3 regions of the Arthrobacter sp. YAF34 genome follow, and region 3 is predicted to be linked to each of the others. Evidence: riboswitches for the same ligand, from Rfam matches in the RefSeq annotation. Region 3 holds a riboswitch; each other region holds the start of a gene.
The links. Region 3 has a riboswitch for cyclic di-AMP ahead of AB4Y72_RS07895 (M23 family metallopeptidase). Riboswitches for the same ligand answer to the same signal wherever they lie in the genome.
Positions count from the first base shown of each region.

Region 1 (3,905 bases), on a different contig from region 3:
TGACGCACCGGACCGTTCGGCAGCGCCTACCGACCTCGCCGACACCGCCGCCGAGGTCGCCGAAAGCCTTCAGCTGGTGGCGGACCAGCGGGACGTGCGCCTCGAGTTCTCCGCCGACGCCCGGCCGCTGGCACGGATCGACGCGAATGCGCTGCGCCGTGCAGTGCTGGCCCTGGCGGACAACGCCCTGGCCCACACTCCTGCGGGCGGCCGCATCGGCATCACGACGTCGGTGGAGCAGAGCCACGCGGTTATTGCCGTGGCGGACACCGGGGCAGGAATCACCGGCGTGGATCAGGCGCGGATCTTTGACCGCTTCGTGCGGACTTCCGGAACCGGCGGAGCGCCGGGACAACGGAGCTTTGGCATCGGACTGGCGCTGGTCCGGGAAATCGCCGTCGCTGCCGGCGGCGCAGTCGAGGTGGCATCAACCGGCCCCGAGGGGACCGTCATGAAAATGAGGCTCCCGCTGGCCGGGACCGGGAAGCCCTGAAGATTCCTGGCGCCGGGTCTCCCGGACAGGGAAAAGACCGGCGATCGCTTGCCCCCAAGGGAAATCGATCGCCGGTCTTTCCGGACTATTCGGCCCCGCCGGCTAGAACCGGGAGGGACCGCTCGGCTTAGGCCCGGACGAAGGTCACGCCGCCGGTGGCGGTGAGCCAGGACAGCGGGTGGACGATCGTCTGGTTGGTGCCGTTCATGCCGCCGCTGATGACCTGGCCGTGGCCGGCGTAGATGCCAACGTGCCCGGACTGAACCACCATGTCCCCCGGCTGGGGGGTCGCCACAACGGTACCGAGGCCAAGGAAGTCACGCGGGGCGATGTCGCCGACCGGCTTGCCCGCCGCGCCCAGGGCCTTCTCCACCATTGCGGTGCAGTCCTGGGTGATGCCCAGCTGGCTGTAGGCGGCAGAGAGCATGACGGCGTTGCGGCCGGCGGCGGGCGCCGCGGCCGGGGCAGCCGGGGCGGCCTGCACCTGCACCGTGGCCTTGGGTGCGGCGGCAGGTGCCGCCGCGGGCGCCGCAGGTGCTGCCACTGGAGCGGCGGGGGCTGCTGCGGGAGCCGCGGCCACGGGCTTGGGCTGTTCGATGACTGGTGCCGCGACGGTGGCTACTGCGGGGCGGGCATAGCTGATCTTGACGCTTGAGTCTGCGCTGACCGGCGCGCTGACCAGCGACTTGACGTCCACGTTGGACGCCGGGGCGGAGTCACGCTGCGCGGGCGCGGCGGCAGCGTTGGCAGCCATGCCGCTGGTGAGGACCAGGCCGGACGCGGCGGTGACGACGGCGGCATGGCGCGCAAAAGTACTGATTGAAGTCATGAATGTAGCCTCTCCCAATGCCTGCGAGGTGAGCTGTCGGATTCGGATGGGAGTCACCCGGCCGCACTCTAGGGGCCCGTCGTTGCGGGCGCTGTGCGGCTTCACCCCAAGACCTGCGGAACAGCCAGGCCAAAAGTGGTTTCCCCGTCTCTGCCGGTCGTTGATGCGAGTTACCCCCGGGCCGCGGCAGAGTTAGGCAATCGGCTGGGGAGCGCCCGTATCGGAGACAACAGGCACTTATCCAACGTAACGCGATCCGCACCCCAATGTCACATTCAGGTAACGGCAGAAACGGCCCCATCCGTCAAATGCGCAGAGGACGGCGCGGCTTTTCGAACATAGGATGATGCCATCACCACCACCCTCGAAGCGGAGGCCCGAATTGAACAGCCACTGTGTCGCCATCTGCCAGTTGAGCAACCAGCCCCAGGAGGATTTCGACGTCAACACCGAACTGCTGATCCTGGACGGCGCGGACGTCCATGTGTCCACCTGGGACGCGGAACCACGGGACGGCGGCTTCGATGAGCACGTCCTGAACGACAGGGTGGACGCGCTCGGGTTCATGGTGATCAATGACTGGGCCTTCCTCGACGGCAAGGCCTACGCGGTGGTGGAGCGGCGGACCGCGCTTTAGCCGCGCGGCACAGGAGGCGCGTTACACGGTGGACGGGACTAGTCTCATTCCATGATCAAGGTTTCGACGGCCGGGCACATCCCGGCCACGGGGGCCGCCCCGGTGAGCCAGCGGCCTGCCCGCCGCGGCGAGCCGTGACATTTCTCACCCTGGCGCTGATCGCCGCCGTCGCTCTGGCCGGCCCGCTGCTGGCCCTGCCGGTGCGCTGGCGGCTGCCGGTGGTGCTGGGCGAACTGCTGGCCGGCATCGTGATCGGGCGGTCGGGCTTTGGCCTGGTAAACCCGGCCGATCCGACGTTCAGCCTGCTGGCCAACATCGGGTTCGCGCTGATGATGTTTGTGGCCGGAACCCATGTTCCCGTGCGGGATCCGCAGATCCGCTCCGGTCTCGGCAAAGGCGCCCGCAGGGCCGCGGCGTCCACAGCGGCCGCGGTGGCTGTCGGAACGGGCATCGGCCTGCTCTTCGGGACCGGACATGCGCCCCTGTACGTCGTGCTGCTGGCGTCTTCCTCAGCCGCACTGGTCCTCCCGATCGTCGATTCGCTGCGCCTCGGCGGACCCGACGTCATTTCGATGACAGCGCAGGTCGCGATCGCCGACATAGCCTGCATTGTGGCGCTGCCGCTCCTGGTGGATCCGCCCCACGCGGGCCGGGCGGCCTTGACCGTGATCACCGTGGCGGGCTGCGCCGTGGTTCTCTACATCGTGCTGAGATGGCTCGAGAACACGGGCATCCGCCAACGCGTGCACCGGCTCTCGGAAAACCGCAAGTTTGCCCTGGAGCTGAGGTTCCAACTGGTCGTGCTCTTTGCCCTGGCCGGTGTGGCGACTTTCGGCAATGTGTCCGTGATGTTGGCGGGTTTCTCCTTCGGCCTGGTGGTGGCTGCAGTCGGCGAGCCGAGGCGGTTGGCCCGCCAACTGTTCGCCCTCAGCGACGGCTTCCTGAGCCCGCTGTTCTTCGTCTGGCTGGGCGCCTCCCTCACGCTCAAGGACCTGGCCGGGCATCCGGACATGATTGGCCTCGGCGCGGCGCTGGGAGTCGGGACCCTGCTGACGCACTCCGGTTTGGCATTCCTGGGGCTCCCCCTGCCGCTCGGCGTGTTGTCGGCGGCCCAACTCGGCGTGCCGGTGGCAGCGGCAAGCATCGGCACGCAGCTTGATGTCCTGCTCCCCGGCGAGGCAGCGGCCCTGCTCATGGGCGCCCTGATCACGATTGCGGCGAGCGCGGCGGCCGGGTCCCGGGCAGCCAAGAGGTTCGCGCTCCCCGCGCACGTCAACGGGAAATCCGGCGGGACCGGCAGCGCCGTCGGCCAAGGCGACCCAGGCAATCCGGGCGAACCAAAGGGCTGACCGGGAGCGCGGGCAGTCCCCGCCGGTTCGTCAGCCTCGGACCGACGCGAACCGCAGCTCCGGTCTTTTCTTTGCCATCTCCGCCAGGACCCGGGAAACCGCCTCCCGGACCACTGCGCCGTCAGAGTCGGGCGTGGGCGTTTCGGACGGCTCGTGCTGCACGGAGCCGGCGTGTCGGACGAAGGTGTCCCAGTCCCCCGCGCCGGCGCGCAGGGCCAGCAGCGGCGAGAGCAGCGCGGCCCGGCGCAGCCACGGATCGGGTTCGCGCACCCACCGTTCCAGCACACTGTCGGCCCGCACCCTGCCCAGCACGTCGAGTCCGGCCACGAGGGGTCCGACGACCTCGACGGCGAGCGGATCGACGAGCTCCCGCACCCGCGCGTCCCGGATGAAGCCCTCCAGCCGTGTGAGGTCAGAGTTGGTCAACAGCTTTACCTTGGCCTGCAGAAGCACCACCGCGGCCAGGCGCCGTTCGAAAACCGGCACCGCCCACAATTCCGAGCTGAGCGCCGTGATCTCATCGTGGGACAGCCCAGGATAGCGGCGCCCGGCATTGCGGACGGTCCCGCGCACGGCGCCCACGGAGGCACCGTAGAA
Region 1 covers NZ_JBFRCV010000018.1:15,803-19,707, forward strand. Annotated here, with positions in the region: gene AB4Y72_RS18250 (sensor histidine kinase) at 1-493, shown strand, start outside; gene AB4Y72_RS18255 (hypothetical protein) at 621-1,322, opposite strand; cyclic di-AMP (ydaO/yuaA leader) riboswitch at 1,327-1,531, opposite strand; gene AB4Y72_RS18260 (hypothetical protein) at 1,735-1,959, shown strand; gene AB4Y72_RS18265 (cation:proton antiporter) at 2,094-3,308, shown strand; gene AB4Y72_RS18270 (DNA alkylation repair protein) at 3,339-3,905, opposite strand, start outside.
Region 1: it holds a riboswitch for cyclic di-AMP, as region 3 does, so the genes downstream of both, AB4Y72_RS18255 (hypothetical protein) here and AB4Y72_RS07895 (M23 family metallopeptidase) in region 3, are expected to answer to the same signal.

Region 2 (3,905 bases), on a different contig from region 3:
CTGCGCAGGCAGGCTTCGAGGTCCCGTTCCTCGTTGAACACCGGGATGGTGACGTCCAGCACCGGTATGGCGGTTCGCGTGTCGATGGCGTTTCGCCGGCTACGCGGGCCGGCGACGGCCGCGGCGGACGGTCCCGGGGCGGGCGCGTCGGCCAAAGCGAGTCCGGACGGCGAGGGCCCGGAGTGTGTGGCGGGTGCAGCCGGGCCGGCCGGCGTCTCCGCGGAGTGGGGCTGGGTTCCTGGGGCCTGGTCTGTGAACGTCATGGCTCAACTGTCCCGTCGCCCCATATGAGGGCTTTAGGGTCAAGCTGTGCGGGTGCTGTGGAAGTCCGGCCGATCCGGCCCGGTGATTCCAGAGTTACTGGAGCGGCTGTCCGGGGACGGTTGACCAGTGATGCCCCGCGCACGAGAATGCGAACCATGAGTGACCGCCGCGGCCTTTCCGGGCCGGCTCCGTTCACCGTCGTCGATTCGGGTCCGAATGGAGCTAACCCGAGATCGGCCCGCGGATCATCGAGGACGGGGACACGGTGGTGCTCGACGAGACGGAAGGCTGGCGCCGTGCGGAGACTGATCTACGGCATGAATCTGACCCTGGACGGCTACATCGCCGCGGCCGGCGACGACATCGGCTGGAGCGAGCCGAGCGATGAACTGTTCCAGTGGTGGCTCGACCAGGAGCGGGCTAGCAGCCTGTCGCTGTACGGCCGCAAGCTCTGGGAGACCATGAGCTCCTTCTGGCCGACCGGCGACCAGCAGCCCAACGCCACCCCGGCGGAGATCGAGTTCGCGCGGAACTGGCGGGACACGCCGAAGGTGGTGTTCTCCTCGACGATCGACAAGGTCGACTGGAACGCCCGCCTGGTCACCGGCGACGCGATCGCCGAGATCACCCGGCTCAAGGCCGGCGACGGCGGCACGATGAGCATCGGCGGCGCAACGCTCGCCGGGGCGGCTATGCGGGCCGGGCTGATCGACGAATACGTGCTAGTCACCCATCCGGTCCTGGTGGGCGGCGGCACTCCGTTCTTCACCTCGCTGGACAGCTGGGTGAACCTGAACCAGGTGGAGACGCGGACGCTTCCCGGCGGCGTGGTCATCACCAGGTACGAGACGAGGCGCTGAGCGCGATTCCTCCGCGCGGTCGGGGGAGGTCCATCTTCGGTTAAACAGTCACGCACAGAAGGCCCCGGATCCATGTGGATCCTGGGCCTTCTGGGAGGGGCTGGCTGATGCCGGCTTAGTACCAGTTGTGCGCGTAGTGGAAGTCCAGAGCGCCGCAGGGGGAGCCGTACCGCGTTTTGACGTAGTTCAGGCCCCAATTGATCTGGGTCCGGTAGTTGGTCATGTAGTCGGCCCCGGCGCTCGCCATTTTCGAGGCGGGCAGCGACTGGACCACGCCGTAGGCGCCGCTGCTGGCGTTCGTGGCGGTGGTCTTCCAGTCCGATTCCTTGGTCCAGAGCTTCTGCAGGCACTGCATCTGCCCCGGTGCCCAGCCATAGCTGCCCAGTCGGGCCGCGGCGTAGGCCTGCGCGCCGGAGGGGTCGTCGACGGCGACCGGTGCCGCCGCGGGGACCGGCGCCGCTGCGTGGACAGGTGCCGCCGGACGGGCGGGCGCCGCGGGGCTGGCCTTTGCCGGTGCGGCTGCGTGAGCGGCCGGCGCCGGTGCTGCGGCCGGCTTGGCCTCCGGAGCCTTGGACACCACGGCGCTGTTCGGCGGCGTCGTGGACCCAGTCACCTGGATGCGTTCGAAGTTGAGCTTGGCCAGCGGGTCCACGCTCGTGACGGATTCGGCGCCCGCAACATTGGCGGTGTGGGCGCCGGGCTCTGCCGCCTGGCTGGCAGCGCCGCCCCCCACCAGCAGTGCGCCGGCGACCGTGACGATGGCCGCACGGTGGCCGGTGATGCCGAGCCCGGCGGCCAGCCGGGACAGGGCGGACGCCTGCTTGGCCGGTTCGGCGCGGTGGCGGGACCTGGCGGCGTGGGAATGCGAAACGCCCTCAGGGCGCGTTTGTACGTTGAGTTCAGTCATGATTGCCTCTCAACGCCTGCGGAGTTAGCTGTCGGGTTCGGATGAGGTCATCCGGCCGCACGGAAAGTCACGTGTCGGCTTCACCCCAAGGGCGCGTGTGTGCAGAATGCCCGGGAACTCTGGGTCCCCCGCCTCTGCCTGGTCAATCGGAATCCGGGAAGCGGCAGAGTTTGGCGTCCATCCGGATGTGCGGCACCGATGGCAGCGCACTCCCAAAACGCTACAGGACCTCGACGCTTAAGTCACATTTGGGTAACAGCAGTCACATCGGCGGGGTGTCGCCTTGCGCCCGATGTACCGGCGCTCCGGGGGCGGCGGGCGCTGCCGTGGGCGGCTAGGCCGACGGCGGAGCCGCCGGCAGCCGTACGGCGAACTCCGTCCGCCCGGGCCGCGAGGTGACCTCGACGGTGCCCCCGTGGGCATGCACGATCGACTGGACGATGGACAAGCCCAACCCGCTCGTTCCCTCGGAGGTTGGCGCGGCACCGCTGCCCGCCCCGCTCTGGTTGCCGGAAACGGCGGCGGAAGCACTGCCCGCGCGGGGCCTGGCAGCGGAGCCGGCCCGGGCCCCCGCCGTCGCGACCGCGGGCTGCGCGGTGACCGCCGGATTGGAACGCGAGGCGTCGGCCCGGGCAAAGCGGGCGAAGACACGCCCGATGAATTCGGGGGCGATGCCGCTGCCGTTATCCGTCACGGTGACCACGGCGCTGCCGTCAGCCGAACGCATGACGCCCGTGACCACCGTGGTCCCGGGTTCCGTGTGCTTGCGCGCATTGGACAGGAGGTTGGCCAGGACCTGGTGAAGCTGGCTCGCATCACCGCGGACCACCACGGGCTCGTCCGGGAGTTCCAGCTGCCAGATGCGGTCCGGGGCCATGACTTTCTCATCGCTCACCGTTTCGACGGCCAGCTGGGTGAGGTCGACGTCGGCGATCTTGAGCGGTTGCCCCTCGTCCAGTCGGGCCAGCAGCAGCAGGTCCTCCACGAGCGTGGTCATCCGCTCGGACTGGCTTTGCACGCGGGCGAGGGATTTCTCGCCGTCGGGCGTGAAATGCTCGGTCATCCGCATCAGCTCCGTGTAGCCGCGGATGGCCGTGAGCGGGGTGCGGAGTTCGTGCGAGGCGTCGGCGACGAACTGCCGCACCTTCATCTCGCTCTCCTGCCGCGCCTCGAGCGCATTGGAGACGTTGTCCAGCATCTTGTTCAGCGCGTAGCCCACGCTGCCCACTTCCGTTCCGGGATGGGCCGCCGACGCCGGGACGCGCACCCCGAGTGCCACCTCCCCGGCGTCCAGCGGGAGGCGGGAGACCTTGGTGGCAACCTCGGAGAGCTGTTCCAGCGGCTTCATGGTCCGCCGGATCAGGGCCGTTCCGGCGAGGCCGATCAGCACGAGCCCGCCGGCGGACACCACCACCATGGTCCAGACGAGCGAGGCCAGGGTGCTTTCCTTTTCGGCCAGGGGAAGTCCCGTGACGATCACGTCGCCGTACGGTGCGCGCACGGCCGTGAGCCGGTACGCGCCGGCCGAGAGAGTCCGGTCCACGGGCACGGCGTTCGGGGAGAGCGCCAACAGGACCGCGTTGTCGGCGCGGGAGAGGCTCTCGAGGGTTGCGTCCCCGGCCAGGAATCCGGCGCTGCTGACCTCGCCGTCCTCCAGCCGGGCATTGAGCATCCCGACGCCCTGCCCCCGGGCATCAAGGGGGTCGCGGCGGCCGCCGGAGTTGCCGGGTCCAGGCCGGCCGAACTCGACCGAGCGGTGGGAAGCGCTGCTGAGCTGGTCATCGAGCTGCCGGGTGAGGAAAAGGTCCATGGAGGCGTAGCTGAACAGTCCTACGGCGCCGCAGATCGCCACGAGCAGTGCCATGGCGACGAGG
Region 2 covers NZ_JBFRCV010000006.1:165,271-169,175, forward strand. Annotated here, with positions in the region: gene AB4Y72_RS09610 (glycosyltransferase) at 1-263, opposite strand, end outside; gene AB4Y72_RS09615 (dihydrofolate reductase family protein) at 561-1,124, shown strand; gene AB4Y72_RS09620 (hypothetical protein) at 1,240-2,031, opposite strand; cyclic di-AMP (ydaO/yuaA leader) riboswitch at 2,031-2,200, opposite strand; gene AB4Y72_RS09625 (HAMP domain-containing sensor histidine kinase) at 2,366-3,905, opposite strand, start outside.
Region 2: it holds a riboswitch for cyclic di-AMP, as region 3 does, so the genes downstream of both, AB4Y72_RS09620 (hypothetical protein) here and AB4Y72_RS07895 (M23 family metallopeptidase) in region 3, are expected to answer to the same signal.

Region 3 (3,905 bases):
CTCGCGGCGCTGGCCCCAAGCTACTTCTGGTTCGGGATTGCGCTGGTGCCGGTGGGGCTGTTCGCGATCACCATGATGACAAGCGCCAACGGGTACGTCCAGACCACGACGGACCCGGTGATGCGGGGCCGGGTGATGGCGCTTTATATGGCGATCTTCATGGGCGGAACGCCCATCGGTGCGCCGTTCGTCGGCTGGGTGGCAAACGTCGCCGGCCCCCGCTGGTCCATGGCGGTAGCGGCCGGCGCCGGCCTGCTCGCGGCCCTGATCGGGCTGCTGTGGATCATCCGGGCGAAGCAGCTGCGGCTCCACTTCAACCGCCGGGCGCGCGGGCTGCGCTACTTCCGCCTGGCCGCGGACACCGCCGCCGCGGGCGCGCAGATGGACGGGCAGCCAGCCGGCGCCGCCGGAAACGGCGACGGCGCCGTCCGGGCACCTGGCCGGGACGACGCCGTCGGACGCTGAGGCTACTTCTTGAGTTCGGCCACGACGAAATCGATGCATTCGAGCAGCGCCGAGACATCGTCCGGCTCGATCGCCACGAAGGTGGCGATGCGCAGCTGGTTCCGGCCCAATTTACGGTAAGGCTCAGTGTCGACGATGCCGTTGGCGCGGAGAACCTTGGCGATGGCTGCGGCGTCGATCGATTCGTCGAAGTCGATCGTGGCGATCACGTTCGAGCGGTCCTCGGCGTTGACCACGAACGGCGTGGCGTAGCCGGACGCCTCGGCCCAGCGGTAAATCCGGCCGGCTGAATCCGCGGTACGTGCGGAGGCGAAGTCCATGCCGCCGTTGGCGTTGAGCCACTGCACCTGGGCATCCAGGGTGACCAGGGTGGCCAGCGCGGGGGTGTTGTAGGTCTGGTTCAGCCGGGAGTTGTCGATTGCGGTCTGGAGATCCAGGAAATCGGGGATCCAGCGGTTGCTGGCCTTGATCCGGGCTGCCCGCTCCAGCGCAGCCGGGGAGAACAAGCCAAGCCACAGGCCGCCGTCGGACGCGAAGTTCTTCTGCGGCGCAAAGTAATAGACGTCCGACTCCGCCACGTCCACGTCCAGGCCGCCGGCGGCCGAGGTCGCGTCCACGAGGACCAAGGACCCGTCGTCGGCACCTGCCACGCGCCGGACGGGAGCCGCCACGCCGGTGGACGTCTCGTTCTGCGGCCACGCGTAGACGTCCACGCCGGACTCGGCCCTGGCGGTGGGACGGGTGCCGGGCTCGGCCTTGAGGATGGAGGACTCGGCGAGGAACGGTGCCTTGTTGGTGGCCGAGGCAAACTTCGAGCCGAACTCGCCGAAGGACAGGTGCTGCGCCTTGTTCTCCACGAGTCCGAAGCTGGCAATGTCCCAGAACGCCGTGGAGCCGCCGACGCCGAGGATCACTTCATAGCCTTCCGGGGCGCGGAAGAAATCACTGAGGCCGCTGCGGACAGAGCCGACCAGGTTCTTCACGGGTGCCTGGCGGTGCGAAGTTCCCAGCAGGTTCGCCGCCGCCGCGGCGAGGGCCTCCATCTGCTCCGGCCGGACCTTGGACGGTCCGGCGCCAAACCGTCCGTCCTTGGGCAGCAGGTTGGCGGGGATCGTGATGCTGGTGTCGCTCACAGTGGCTCCAATTTTCGGCTGGGTCGTGACGTGGCGGGGAGGTGGACGGGAAGGGATGGCTGCAACGGGCACCCTTTTCATTCTGCCTGTCCCATTTTGCCTGACGGCCCCCGTCGACACGGAAAATCCTCTGTCATAGTCCGGTCATTGAGACGCCCGGCGATCGGCCGGGCTTCGGGCGTCGGGCGCCTTCCTGGCAGGACGAATAATTATCTGGAGTAATTCAAAATAGGCTAGGCTGTCCTGCGAACGTACGGCGGATCCCGCTAGGGCGCATCCTGCACGCAGCCCGCACGCGGTACGGTGGGAATGACGCAAGGACTGCGCTCGAGGAGCTGAGCTGAATGACGGATCTGATCGATACCACGGAGATGTATCTCCGGACCATTCTGGAACTTGAAGAAGAAAACATCGTCGCCCTCCGCGCCCGCATCGCCGAACGGCTCCGCCACTCCGGCCCCACAGTTTCCCAGACCATCGGCCGCATGGAGCGGGACGGGCTGGTGGTTGTATCCGGCGACCGGCACCTTGAGCTGACCGAAACTGGCCGGAAACGCGCCATCGGTGTCATGCGCAAGCACCGACTCGCCGAACGCCTGCTCGCAGACGTGATCGGGCTCGACTGGGCGTACGTCCATGAGGAAGCCTGCCGCTGGGAGCACGTCATGAGCGAACGCGTCGAGCGTAGGATCTTCGAGCTGCTCAACCACCCGACGGTTTCGCCCTATGGAAACCCCATTCCGGGGCTGGCCGAGCTGGGTGGTGCACCGTCCGGTGCCCACGCTGACGGGGTCCTGAACCTGCTGCAGGCCATGACCGGCTATGGTCCGGACTCGCGGATTACGGTCAACCGGCTCGCGGAGCCGATCCAGGTGGAACCGGAGCTTTTGGCCCAGCTCGACGAGGGCGGCATCCGGCCCGGCGCGCTGGTCTCGCTGGAGCGGGTGGGGGAGTACATCTCGGTCCGCGTGCCGGATATCGAAGGCGCCCTGGAATTGCCGCCCGAAGTTGCCGCGCATGTCTTTGTCACCGTCGCCTGACCAGCCACAACGTGCCAGTCATGGGACAACCCACGAGTTTTGCACAGGGCGGTCACGGATTTATTACCGGGTGGCTTGATCCCCTATAGTTAGTGCCCTGTACCGATACCAAAGCGTTATCTGATCCGAAGCCGAGCCCTGCCAGCGGATCAGCAGCAGAACGACCTCCTGGCAGGGGCGGGGGAACCACTTTCGGCTGCTTCATCGCAGCCTCGGGGTGAAGTCCGTCAGCGGCAAGCAGCTTTCACGGCGGATCCCCAGGGATACCTCTGCGTCTGGTGCTTGCAGCGGCGGACCGGGTCTGTGATCTCTCTGACCCGAATCCGACAGCTAACTTCGCAGGCTCTCCAGAGAGGAACCGTTCTTGACCACCCAGACCGTCAGGGGACGTCGCCGCGCGACCGGTCCCGCTCCGGAGCCGCGTCCCGTTCTTGAGCCTATGGCCGATCGGCCGCGCGACCCGCACCGCGATGAACGCCGTCGGCGGCGCGGCCCGTTCCGTCAGGTAACGGACTTCGCCGCGGCCAGCGGCGTCGGCCAGAAGGCCGGGATCGCTCTGGCCGCAGCCGGTCTGATCCTCACAGTGACGGTTCCCGTCACTAGCCCGGTCATGGCTAATACGGGCGCATCGGGCGCACTTTCCGCCGCGGTGCAGCCGGATGTCACGGCTGCCGCCGCGGCGAAAGTCGATTTCAGCCGGACCGCCATCGCCACCAAGGGCGACCCGGACGGCAAGCTGAAACAGTTACTCAGTGCCCAGTCCGTCGGCAGCATCACCCGCGCGGCATCGAAGGGCACCTTGGGCCCACCCCTGGACCAGATGATCACTGCCTCGCCGTTCGGCTACCGTGTCAGCCCCATCACCGGCGTTGTGGGCGAGTTTCACCGCGGCCAGGATTTCGTCGCCCAGTGCGGCACCCAGGTCCACGCGGCAGCCAGCGGCACCGTGACCTTCAACGGATGGCACCCCTACGGCGGCGGAAACCGTGTGGTCATCGATCACGGCAACGGCCTGGAGACCACCTACAACCACCTGTCCTCGTCCTTGGTCACGGTGGGCCAGAAGGTCTCCCGCGGCGACGTCATTGCCCTGAGCGGGACCACCGGCGCCTCCACGGGCTGCCACCTCCACTTTGAAGTCATGGTCAACGGCAACGTCGTTGATCCGCTCGGCTGGCTCTAAATAGACGATGGACCTCTCTCGCATCCATGTGACACGCCGTGATCTGAATGTGACATTGAGGCCGGACTCCTGTAGGGTTTGAAG
Region 3 covers NZ_JBFRCV010000005.1:90,719-94,623, forward strand. Annotated here, with positions in the region: gene AB4Y72_RS07880 (MFS transporter) at 1-465, shown strand, start outside; gene serC (phosphoserine transaminase) at 468-1,598, opposite strand; gene AB4Y72_RS07890 (metal-dependent transcriptional regulator) at 1,943-2,638, shown strand; cyclic di-AMP (ydaO/yuaA leader) riboswitch at 2,783-2,998, shown strand; gene AB4Y72_RS07895 (M23 family metallopeptidase) at 3,003-3,821, shown strand.